3 regions of the Lysinibacillus sp. DFXJR4 genome follow, and region 1 is predicted to be linked to each of the others. Evidence: riboswitches for the same ligand, from Rfam matches in the RefSeq annotation. Region 1 holds a riboswitch; each other region holds the start of a gene.
What was found. A riboswitch is a leader RNA that binds a small molecule or an ion and turns the genes downstream of it on or off. The one in region 1 is predicted to bind thiamine pyrophosphate.
Positions count from the first base shown of each region.

Region 2: it holds a riboswitch for thiamine pyrophosphate, as region 1 does, so the genes downstream of both, thiM (hydroxyethylthiazole kinase) here and AC2CGN_RS18900 (ABC transporter substrate-binding protein) in region 1, are expected to answer to the same signal.
Region 3: it holds a riboswitch for thiamine pyrophosphate, as region 1 does, so the genes downstream of both, thiC (phosphomethylpyrimidine synthase ThiC) here and AC2CGN_RS18900 (ABC transporter substrate-binding protein) in region 1, are expected to answer to the same signal.

Region 1 covers NZ_JBXUNW010000012.1:28,392-32,618, reverse strand. Annotated here, with positions in the region: gene AC2CGN_RS18905 (hypothetical protein) at 1-1,046, shown strand, start outside; TPP riboswitch at 1,112-1,222, shown strand; gene AC2CGN_RS18900 (ABC transporter substrate-binding protein) at 1,382-2,380, shown strand; gene AC2CGN_RS18895 (thiamine-binding protein) at 2,382-2,672, shown strand; gene AC2CGN_RS18890 (ABC transporter permease) at 2,672-3,442, shown strand; gene AC2CGN_RS18885 (ABC transporter ATP-binding protein) at 3,420-4,169, shown strand; gene AC2CGN_RS18880 (TatD family hydrolase) at 4,159-4,227, shown strand, end outside.
Region 2 covers NZ_JBXUNW010000003.1:117,745-121,971, reverse strand. Annotated here, with positions in the region: gene thiE (thiamine phosphate synthase) at 1-85, opposite strand, end outside; gene thiD (bifunctional hydroxymethylpyrimidine kinase/phosphomethylpyrimidine kinase) at 75-899, opposite strand; gene thiM (hydroxyethylthiazole kinase) at 899-1,654, opposite strand; TPP riboswitch at 1,745-1,843, opposite strand; gene AC2CGN_RS10805 (hypothetical protein) at 1,812-2,006, opposite strand; gene mbcS (acyl-CoA synthetase MbcS) at 2,092-3,678, shown strand; gene sppA (signal peptide peptidase SppA) at 3,873-4,227, shown strand, end outside.
Region 3 covers NZ_JBXUNW010000026.1:20,081-24,307, reverse strand. Annotated here, with positions in the region: gene AC2CGN_RS24540 (AEC family transporter) at 1-192, shown strand, start outside; gene AC2CGN_RS24535 (hypothetical protein) at 478-744, shown strand; TPP riboswitch at 975-1,089, shown strand; gene thiC (phosphomethylpyrimidine synthase ThiC) at 1,228-3,006, shown strand; gene AC2CGN_RS24525 (catalase) at 3,130-4,227, opposite strand, start outside.

The DNA of each region.
Region 1 (4,227 bases):
GGAAGCCCTTTGCGGTAGGAATTTCAGCTTTAGCTCTTACGGCTTTATTAAGTTATCCAGTTATAGATGAAATAAAGGAACAATTGACAATATCGCAAATAACTGAGCAATCCTATGAAGAAATTAGTATCCCTGGTCGATCTGCTGATACATTATTTACAGCTGACTTTGATGATGCAACGAACTCCTTTTATTATTACGAAGGCAATACCATTTATTCCTACGCACTCGATACACATATTGAAAAAGCGGAAGTAACAAGTGAATTCCCTATTTCAAAAATGTTAGTAAATGAAAATTGGCTTGTTTGGATGGCTGATGATAGGAATTCTGTGTTTGTAAAAAATAGAGAAACATTAGAGATCAAAGGCTTTTCTACGGATACTTTTATAGATTTTGAAGATGATACACTACTGACAACAATATCTGATACAACGACAGGTCATACCATTTATAGCTTAACAAATCTGCGTACAAACGAGGTAAAACAATTTAAACAAGCCTTTGATAATAGTGCAGTAAGTCAGCCAATTTATCAAGACAATAAATTGCTCCTACCAAGTGCCTTTAAAAAAGATGGAATAGAAACAGTTCGCTTTACACTCTATGATGTTGGAACAGAAAAAGAAAAGCAATATGATTTCCCTTTTAAAGGCATACATGACGTGGCACTTACTGACCATAAAATCTATGCTTCCTTTAGATCTGGAGAAAGCTTAGAGACAGGATATGTTGATTTAGAAGATGGCTCCTATCATAAACTTGATGGTAAAAAAGCCATTACTTTAACAGCCTATCAAAATAAGTTTGCTCTATACGAATGGATACCGAAGGAGGAACATTACCGCTTTAGATTATATCAAGTCGAAGAAGATGGTTCATTAACACCACTTTACGACTTTAAAGATATTTCATTAATCCTCTTTGAGCCACGTTATACTAAGGAAGGGACATTACAGGTATTTGGGATAAATGAAAAGTATCTCACGGAGGATGGAATTCATGAAGCGAAAGATGCTGCAATTAAAATATTTTTACAGCGTTAATATTAAATAGAGCCTTGTCAATTGCAGTGAGATATGGGTATAATAATCATCGAAAAGTTCATATGGAAAGAATGTAGGGGGGCTGGTAGTTGCCAGCTGAGATTGTGTCCGTTAGATGCTGACCCTTTGAACCTGATTTGGCTCGTACCAGCGTAGGGAACATCTATTCAAAAAAAGTAAATTTTTGATATTGATTGACAACGTCTGGGAGAAATCCTGGGCGTTTTTTTGTTAAATGTACATATCTTGGGTGCAGATAATCCATAAATACGCTTTCTTCTGGTTAGAGCATTCCTTCATGAACACTTTCACACTACTTACTGGGAGGATTCAGCATGAAAAAATGGTTATTGGTTCTTATGGCTGCCCTTTTAACATTAGCGGGCTGTAGCGAAAAAGAGGATACCAAAAAGGATGAGCATGCGTTAAAGAAGGTGTCCGTTGTACTTGATTGGATGCCAAATACAAATCATACAGGGCTATATGTTGCTAAGAAATTAGGTTATTTTGAAGAGCAGGGCTTAGATGTTGATATCTTACAACCTGGTGACGCAGGAGCAGATCAGCTTGTAGCATCTGGCAAGGCACAATTTGGCGTAAGCTATCAGGAGGGAATTACACAGGCTCGTGTACAGGGTGTACCTCTGGTATCGATTGCGGCGATTATTCAGCATAATACTTCTGGCTTTGCCTCAATCGCCTCCAAAGGTATTACATCACCGAAGAAATTTGAAGGTAAAACATATGGCGGCTGGGGAGCTCCACTAGAGCAGGCCGTACTACAATCATTAATGCAAACTGAAAATGCAGATATTAATAAATTAGATATTATTAATGCTGGCGATATAGATTTCTTTACAATGATGAAAAAAGATATTGATTTTGCATGGATTTATTATGCTTGGACTGGGATTGAAGCTGAGCTTCGTGATGAAAAACTGAACATGCTGTATTTAACAGATTATAGTGACCAACTGGATTATTATACACCCGTTCTTGCTACAAATGAAAAAATGATTAAAGATGATCCAAAGACCGTTGAAGCATTTATCGCTGCCGTGGCAAAGGGCTATGAATACGCGATCAGTAATCCAGGTGAGGCGGCAGATGTTTTACTTGAGGCAGTACCTGATTTAGATAAAGACCTTGTGCATAAAAGTCAGGAGTGGCTGGCAAATAAATATCAGGATGACGCTGCTCAATGGGGCGAGCAAAAGCTAGCTGTCTGGGAAAACTATGCGAAGTGGATGACTAGCAACAACGTTTTAGAGGGCGAATTTAACGCAGAACAAGCATTTACAAACGACTTTTTACCGAAAAAGGAGACGAAGTAACATGGCAAACTCATTAATCAGTGTACAAATTATTCCGAAAACAGAAAAATATGAAGATGTGATTCCATTTGTCGATGCGGCCATTGCTATTATTGATGCATCAGGCGTGAAATATGAGGTGCATCCTTTAGAAACGACGATGGAGGGGGAGCTGACAACGTTACTACAAATTATAGAACGAATGAATAACAAAATGATAGAGCTTGGGGCTATCAATGTTATTACACAAGTGAAAATTTTATATCAGCCATCAGGTATTACTATGGATACATTAACGGAGAAATACCAGTGATGAAGCAGGCAATACAAAAGGGAAGGTCGATAATTTTTATCGCCTTCCTCTTATTCATATGGGAGCTAATCGTGCGTTTGGCAGATATCCCTCATTGGTTATTGCCGGCACCAAGTGCTATTTTAGCAGAAGGGGTACGATCGTTTGAAACATTTTTGCCTCATGCCTTCGCAACCGTGCAATTAGCTTTACTAGGACTTACAATTGGCATATGTTGTGGACTAGCAGTTGCTGTGCTCCTACATCGTTTTTCATTTATTCGAGAGCTATTTTATCCCATTCTTATTATGTCACAAAACGTTCCAATACTTGTCCTAGCGCCCTTGTTAATTATTTGGTTTGGCTTTGGTTTATTACCTAAGCTTATCATTATTTGCCTAGTATGCTTTTTTCCGATTGTTATTGCAGCAATGGATGGCTTTCGTCAAACCTCACCAGAGTTGAAGCATTATTTTGAGATGATTGGGGCAACAAAGGCACAAACCTTTTGGAAGTTAGAATGGCCATTTGCATATCCATCTATTTTTTCGGGTATTAAAATTGCCGCTACCTACAGCGTTATGGGGGCTGTTATTGCGGAGTGGCTAGGTGCTAAAAAGGGTATTGGGGTCTATATGACATTGGCACAGTCATCATTTCGTACAGATCGTGTGTTTGTGGCCATTTTGGCTATTATATGTTTAAGTTTAGTGTTATTTACCGCTATTCGACTGCTAGAAAAAATCATTGTGAAGGGGAGAGGATTCCATGCTAAGCGTTCAAAATATTGATAAATCCTTTAATTCTCTTCAGGTCATTCAAGATTTATCCTTTGAGGTTAAGGACGGTGAATTTGTGGCAATCATTGGTCCATCTGGTAGCGGGAAAAGCACACTATTTCAACTAATTGGTGGTGTTTCTTCTATTGATAAGGGAGCCATTTTATTAGATGGTACAGATATACAGCAGAACAGAGGAACAATTGGCTATATGCCTCAGCAACCCTGTTTACTACCATGGCGAACCATTTTAGAAAATGTCACAATTGTAGAAGAGCTTCAGCAAAAGCCGAATGTGGAACTTGCCAAGGAGTGGTTAGCAAAAGTGGGTCTTGCTTCATTTATAAATGCCTATCCGAATGAACTATCTGGCGGTATGCAACAGCGAGTGTCCTTTATCCGTGCAATCGTTACTGACAAGCCTATATTATGCTTAGATGAGCCATTTTCTGCACTAGATGAGTTTACGAGACTGGAAATGCAGGCTTGGCTATTATCCATTTGGGAAAAATATCGAAAATCCATTTTATTTGTTACCCATAGTATTGAGGAAGCGCTATTTTTGGCAGATCGGATTATTGTGCTATCAAAACGGCCAGCAACAATTAAACAAGAAATAGTTGTTCCGTTTGCACGACCACGACAAGAGAAAATTCGTCATTCTGAGACATTTACAGCATTAAAAGAACAATTATTTATGTTTTTAAAAGAAGAAAAGGATGATGTTTATGTTGATTGATGCTCATATTCATTTAGATCAGTATCAAGACAATGATATACCCTCTTTACTAGAGGAG
Region 2 (4,227 bases), on a different contig from region 1:
CTTTTTCAAGAACTTGTATTGGCTTCTGATGGATAACATTACCTGTGCCCATTATAAAATATAGCTGTAAATCCTTACGATTCATGAATAATCACCTCACAGCTCTCCTTATAGTTTTGATAGGCAAAATGATTTGTCGGCCCATGCCCATTACCTAGAGCTAAATCATACGTTATTGCTAATTGAATAAATTTTTTTGCTTCGATAATTGCTTCTTTTATAGGAAGACCACTGCCCAAAAAAGCAGTTATGGCTGCTGAAAACGTACAGCCAGTACCATGTGTATTTTTTGATGAAATACGAGGAGTTTGCATAGAAAAAGAATGTCCATCTTTAAAAAATATATAATCAATGGCAAAATTCTTATCTGCTAAATGACCTCCTTTTATAATGACACATTGTACTCCAGTTTGTAGCAAGAGCTTGGCTACTTCTTTTATATCAGCTAAAGTGTTAATTTCTTTGCCAGTAAGCGTTTCGGCCTCTGGAATATTCGGAGTCACAATGGTTGCCACTGGCAGTAGAAGATTAATGATAGCATCAATGGCATCTTGTTGTAATAAGCTTTCTCCGCCCTTTGCAATCATCACAGGATCTACAATAAGTGGAACTTTGGTATTAGCCATTATTTGTGCAATAGTTTGTATAATGGCTGAGGAAAATAGCATGCCTGTTTTCATAGCACTAATTGGGAAATCCTCCAATAGTGCCTGTAGTTGTTGCTCAACAAAGCTTGCCTCAATGGGCATTACCCCTGATACACCAAGTGTATTTTGTGCGGTCAAAGCTGTAATGACAGAAGTTCCAAACACCTTTAATTCCTGAAAGGTTTTTAAATCAGCCTGTATACCAGCACCGCCGCCACTATCAGATCCAGCAATTGTCGTAACAACCTGCATTATCGTTCACCGTCCTTTGAAAGACGATATAGTTCATTCAATACAGCAATTTGAAAATCACCGATGTATTGTGTAGTAGAACCGGCTTGTTCAGCAATTTTTTTATAACATCTTAGTACATCTACTAATTGGTTATAGGGCTGATTGTCAGATACAAAAGCAGCGCAACAAATGGCACTTAATAAGCAGCCAGTACCGGTGACCTCTGTCATATGAGGATTTCCGCCTGTAATCCATTGTTGGTGATTTCCATCAGTTATGAAATCTTTTTCACCTGTGACAATCACTATACAATGATACAACTGAGCAATTCTTTTTGCTTCATCCTCTAAGGAAATGGAACCTGTTCCACTGTCTACACCTTTTTGCTGCCATTTTACGTTGGCAATTGCGGCAAGCTCTCCAATATTGCAGCGAATTACTGCAAATTCAATCTCTTCTAATAGTTGCTTTACGGTTTGTTTTCGGTAAGTTGTGGCTCCAGCGCCAACTGGATCTAACACTACTGGTATGCCAAGTGCATTGGCTTTTTTTCCTGCAAGTATCATGGATTCTTTCGTTTTGTCATTAAGGGTACCAATATTTATTAATAAGCTTGAGGCAATTGCAACCATTTCCTCAACCTCGTCATTGCCATCAGCCATAACTGGTGAGGCACCGATTGCTAAAAGCCCGTTTGCTTGAAAATTTGCCACTACATAATTTGTAATGCAATGAATTAGTGGGCTTTTTTTACGGATAGTTTGAAAAACCATTTTAAGTCCTCCTTTGTTGGATGGACGTAAGCATGCAAAAAAGGCTCTTTTTTGTGCAAAAAATACACGCAAAAGAGCCTTTCATCAATGAATTAGATGTGAATTGCTCCCTACGTCAGTATTAACTAACAGGTTCAAAGGGTCAGGTTTTACCTTCTCAACTCCAAATGAGTCCCCCTGCAATCTTGCTTTTAGTTGACCAAAATGTACCATACTTTTCTTTCCTGTTCAATAGATAGTTTTTATCTTCATTTAGCAAATGTAGTTCTGTAGCGACAGCTACAATTACACCTAGGCGAAATTGATTGATGAACGTGACTGATGCCATATAGCAAAGTATGATAGTTGTCATGACTTTTCTAAAATAGAGTGCGAACCATTGAAAATGATAAAAATGGAGTTTTATAATGAGTCATAGCATAAGGGAGGCATTTGCCATGAAAAGACAGGATTTAATTGCACCTGAATGGTACAATATTACAGAGGAAATTGAAAAATATGCACAGGATGCAAACAAGAATGCGCTCATTATTTATGATGAAAATGATGATGTTCAGTTTATTACATACGCACATTTACTGGCAAAGGCAAATCAGGCAGCACATGTTTTTACAAAACAAGGTTTAACAAAAGGTGATGTACTTATCGTGATGGTGCCTAGATCAGTAGAAGCCTATATTGTCTATATTGCTGCTTTAAAAGCTGGTATAACAATTATTCCTAGTTCAGAAATGCTAAGAGCGAAGGATATAGAATATCGTATAAACCACGCTCATGCAAAGGGCATTGTTGCATATGAGCCATATATTGAGCAATTTGATAATGTGAAAAACTTACAGGGCTTGCAGCAATTCGTAATAGGTACTGCTCACGAACCTTGGCAGTCATTACTTCAAAAAATGCAAGAACAACCAACAGACTACATAAGTTCAACGCCAACGAAAAGTTCAGACAAGGCATTTTTAGCTTATACAAGTGGTACAACAGGCAATCCTAAGGCAGCAGTACATACACATAGCTGGGGATTTGCACATTTACGAACAACAGCTCCAAATTGGTTAGGCGTACAGGAAGATGACATTGTTTGGGCTACGGCAGCTCCAGGTTGGCAAAAATGGATTTGGAGTCCATTCCTCGCTACATTAGGAAGTGGTGCAACCGCATTTGTGTACAAAGGCAAATTTAATGCAGCAACATATCTTACACTTCTAGAGAAATTCAATATTAATATTCTGTGCTGTACACCAACTGAATATCGATTTATGGCTGCACTAGAAAATTTACAAGATTTTAATTTAGAAAGTGTTCGTGAAGCTGTCTCAGCAGGAGAGCCTCTAAATAGCGATGTAATAAAAATGTTTGTGGATACTTTCGGTTTACAGGTAAGAGATGGCTATGGGCAAACTGAAAATACATTACTGGTTGGAACAATGGTAGGTATGGAGGCTAGAATTGGCTCAATGGGAAAACCAACTTCAGGAAATACAGTAGAAATTATAGATGATTTTGGACATCCTGTTGCAGTTGGAGAAGTAGGCGATATTGCTGTTCATCGTGCAACGCCTGCGTTATTTAAAAAATATTTACATGACCCTGAGCGTACCAGCTTACAATTTAGAGGAGATTGGTATATCACTGGTGATCGAGCATATAAAGATGTAGATGGTTATTTTTGGTTTGAGGGGCGAGGAGATGATGTTATTATTTCATCCGGCTATACAATAGGACCCTTTGAAGTAGAAGACGCTCTCATCAAACATGCTACAGTAAAAGAAGCGGCAGTTGTAGCAAGTCCAGATGAAGTTCGAGGAAATATTGTAAAGGCATTTGTGGTACTTAATGATGGAGAGATAGGAAATGATAATCTTATTAAACAACTTCAAAATCATGTAAAAGCTTTAACAGCACCATATAAATATCCTCGGGCCATTGAATTTGTAACAGAATTGCCAAAGACTTCTTCAGGCAAAATCCGTCGTATTGAATTGCGTCAACAAGAAAAAAATAAATGTAATATTAAATAGTTATAGATTTACTTTTTGTCGAAAAATAATTTCCTAGGAAATAATGTCGAAAATCAAAGTTCATGAATTTTTATTGAGCTTTGATTTTTTTATGATATTCGGTAATATTAATTAGCAAACTTATAAATAGTATTGCAAAAAAATGAAACATATTAGAAAGTTATTCGTATAACGTGTAGAGGAGGCGGAAAGACATGAATGTAAAAAGGTGGACTGCTTTAATTATTGCAGGTGTATTACTTGTATTTTCTTTAGGTATCAACACTGTATTTGCAATTTTTAAATCAGATTTCTTTGGTAATTTTGACAGCATAATGGCTGGAAATGATTTGTCAGTTATGGAGACAGTTATCGAAAATGGTAATATGGATAAGCGGATAGCCTATTTAAAGATTGATGGAGCAATACAAGATATTGGCTCAAGTTCGTTATGGCAACCAGTAGCATATGACCATCAATTCTTTTTAGAGCAATTAGATAATATTTTAAATGATGATTCGATACAAGGTATTGTTTTAAGTGTCAATTCACCAGGTGGTGGTGTTAAAG
Region 3 (4,227 bases), on a different contig from region 1:
CTAGATGGGGTAGTGGCACAATCATTATTTATTGCTAGCGCTTTTCCAACATCCCGAAATAGTTCTAGTTTAGCATTAGAATATGATATCGAATCAGCAACAGCCGCACAAACTGTTTTATTTTCAACAATAGTGAGCTGTATTACAGTAACAATCGTTATTTATCTAGCAGAATTATTATTTCTTTCATAACATATGACGTAAAAAAAGGAATAGGCTTATGGCTTATTGCTTTTTTTTATGCTCCAAAAGCAAAATAAAGAAAAGTACTAAAAAATAAAAGTGTTTTTATTAGTTGTTGTAATTGTAAATATATACATAGGGTAAATAGATACTAAATAATATTCAAAGGGGTGTTCATAGCTTTGCGTAAAGGGATGAAGTTATGGAAAAATTTATCATCTTATTAGTTGCTATTATAATTGTTTTTAGTGTTGATCTAGGTCTTATTGTCTATAAAAGTACAAAAAGAATAATATGATTCTAGCAAGAAATGTCGTGAACCAGCTTGATTCAGAGAGGTATGAACAGCTAGTTAAAAATCCAAATAACCACTCACTTAATGTTGAAATTGTTGCATATGTTGGACTAGATATTGAGAGCTCCATTATTTACGGCATTCAAAAATCTGCTGTAACGAAGTACTTGCCTATACTTTTAGGCATAGTCATTTTATTGAATGTCGTTATGATGACTACATTGTATTTGTATATGCGGAAATCATTAAAACAATTGAAGAAATGACGGCAGGAATTATGCAGATTTCAGACTCTGTTTCTTCCGTTATGAAAAGCTCCTCCAATACAGCCAATCTTATGAAGCACAGTCAATCTGGAGCGGCAATGATTACGGCTCGCATCTGAGCAGGTAAAGCGTTTAGAGTTTATGAAGCAAAAATATAAACTCTGAAGGAAAAAATAGTAATGAAGCTTCCATCTCTTAGCAATATCTGTTACACTAGCATCAAACTTAATAGCATTGACTAGGGGAGTCTGATGAGTCAGGCTGAGAGGGAAACGCATAGAGGTTTCTTGACCCTTTGGACCTGATCTGGCTCATACCAGCGTGGGAAAGTTAAGAAATTATTGCGTGCTCTTTACAATGCGATAATTATACCTTTTACAATCATAGCCGGATCCAAAATTTTTTGGATTCGGTTTTTATTTTTGTTGGGGTGAGCTAGATTCGGTCCTTGTATGAATTTTCTATAAGGGAGAGAAGTAGGTCATGACAACAGTTAGCGAAAAGAACATTACGATTATGTCGAGCTTTGAGGGGAGTAAAAAGGTTTATGTAGAGGGTTCGAGACCGGATATTTTGGTGCCGATGCGTGAAATTGCATTAAGTCCAACAACAGGAAGCTTTGGAGAAGAGAAAAATGCTCCAGTTCGTGTATATGATACGAGCGGTCCATATACTGACCCTGCCTATAAGGTAGATATTACGAGGGGCTTACCAGCGTTGCGAAGTAAATGGATTAGAGAGCGAGGGGATGTTGAGGAGTATGTAGGGCGAACTATTAAACCAGAGGATAATGGCTTCCGCAATGCTGATGATCCACGTATTCAAGAAAACGTTTTTCCTGAGCTATCTAGGAAACCTATACGTGCGAAAAAGGGGAGAAATATCACACAGCTTCATTATGCACGAAAGGGAATTATAACACCGGAAATGGAGTTTGTAGCAATTCGTGAAAATATGGAACCTGAATTTGTTCGCTCTGAAATTGCAGCGGGGCGAGCGATTATGCCTTCTAATATTAATCATCCTGAGGCTGAGCCAATGATTATAGGACGTAGCTTCCATGTGAAAATTAATGCTAATATTGGGAATTCAGCAGTATCATCTTCTATTGCAGAAGAGGTGGAGAAAATGACTTGGGCAACACGCTGGGGTGCTGATAATATAATGGATTTATCGACTGGTAAGCACATTCATACGACACGTGAATGGATTATCCGTAATGCTGCGGTGCCAGTTGGAACAGTGCCAATTTACCAAGCACTTGAAAAGGTAAACGGTGTAGCTGAGGATTTAACATGGGAGGTGTATCGTGATACGTTAATCGAGCAGGCAGAGCAAGGCGTTGATTACTTCACGATTCATGCAGGCGTACTGTTGCGTTATGTGCCACTAACAGCCAATCGTGTGACAGGCATTGTGTCACGCGGAGGTTCAATTATGGCGCAATGGTGCTTATATCATCATCAAGAGAACTTTTTATATACACATTTTGAAGAAATCTGTGAAATCATGAAAACATATGATGTTGCCTTCTCGTTAGGGGATGGCTTACGTCCTGGATCGATTGCAGATGCTAATGACGAGGCACAGTTTGCAGAGCTTGAAACGTTAGGAGAATTAACACAGATTGCCTGGAAGCATGATGTACAGGTGATGGTGGAGGGGCCAGGCCACGTGCCGATGCATTTGATTAAAGAAAATATGGACAAGCAATTAGAGGTGTGCAAGGAGGCTCCGTTCTATACTTTAGGACCACTGACAACAGATATTGCACCTGGCTATGATCATATTACATCTGCTATTGGTGCGGCAATGATAGGTTGGTTTGGTACGGCAATGCTATGCTACGTGACACCAAAAGAGCATCTGGGCTTACCAAATCGAGAGGACGTTCGTGTAGGGGTGATTACGTATAAAATTGCTGCACACGCGGCTGATTTAGCGAAGGGACATCCGGGAGCACAGCAGCGAGATGATGCACTTTCAAAGGCACGTTTTGAATTCCGTTGGCGCGATCAATTCAACCTGTCTTTAGATCCAGAGCGTGCAGTTGAATACCATGATGAAACATTACCAGCAGAGGGGGCAAAAACTGCGCACTTCTGTTCAATGTGTGGGCCTAAGTTCTGTAGTATGAGAATCTCGCAGGATATTCGTAACTATGCAAAAGAAAAAGATTTAAATACGACAGAGGCAATTCATCAAGGGATGCAGGAAAAGGCTGAGGAATTTAAGAAAGCAGGCAGTCAGATTTATCAATAATAATGTAATGAAGGTTTGTGTTTATTTAGGCACAAACCTTTTTCGTTGAATAAAAAACTCCATGTGAAGTGTGGCTCACATGGAGTTAAAGTTGGATTTGGATATCAATAATAGATGGAAGAATTAAACGTTAGATGGTTGTTTCACGTATGGATTAGAAAGATCCATACCTTCTAATGAAAGACCCATTGCTTTTGCTACACCCTCACCATATGCTGGATCAGCTAAATAGCAGTGAAGAATGTGACGACGTTTGATGAACTCTTCAACAGGTGCCATATCATTTGCTGTATTTTCGAATAGGCGTTGTTGTTCTTCGGCAGTCATAAGGCGGAATAGTTTCCCTGGTTGCTCAAAGTAGTTGTTATCATCTTCACGGAAGTCATGGATACCTGCGTTACCATCAATGCGTAATTCAGGCTCTTTATAGTCTAAGTTATGCTCCCATTCGCTGTAGCTATTTGGTTCATAGCCTAAAGTTGAACCAAGGTTGCCGTCAAAACGCATAGCGCCATCACGATGGAAAGTACGGAATGGACATTTTGGGGCGTTTACTGGAAGCATATAATGATTTACACCTAGGCGGTAGCGTTGTGCATCTGCATAAGCAAAGATTCGTCCTTGTAACATTTTATCTGGTGAGAAGCTAATACCGGGAACAATGTTTGATGGAGCAAATGCAGCTTGCTCAACCTCAGCAAAATAGTTGTCTGGGTTTTTATTTAATTCGAATTCACCTACAGGAATTAATGGGAAATCTTTTTTATACCATACTTTTGTTAAATCAAATGGGTTATATGGTAGTTCGCGAGCTTGTTCCTCAGTCATTACCTGAATGTACATTTTCCATTTAGGGAAATCACCTTGCTCAATAGCACCATATAAATCACGTTGTGAAGATTCACGGTCTTTACCGACTACTTCCTCTGCTTCAGCACCTGTTAAATTTTTAATGCCTTGCTCTGTGCGGAAGTGGAATTTTACCCATACACGCTCATTTTCAGCATTGATAAAGCTATACGTGTGAGAACCAAAACCATGCATATTTCGGTAACCAGCTGGAATACCACGGTCAGACATTACTATTGTGACTTGGTGAAGTGCCTCTGGTAGTGATGTCCAGAAATCCCAGTTCGAGTTTAAGTTTTTCATATTTGTACGTGGGTCACGTTTTACCACGTGATTTAAATCTGTAAAGTGTAATGGATCACGGAAGAAGAA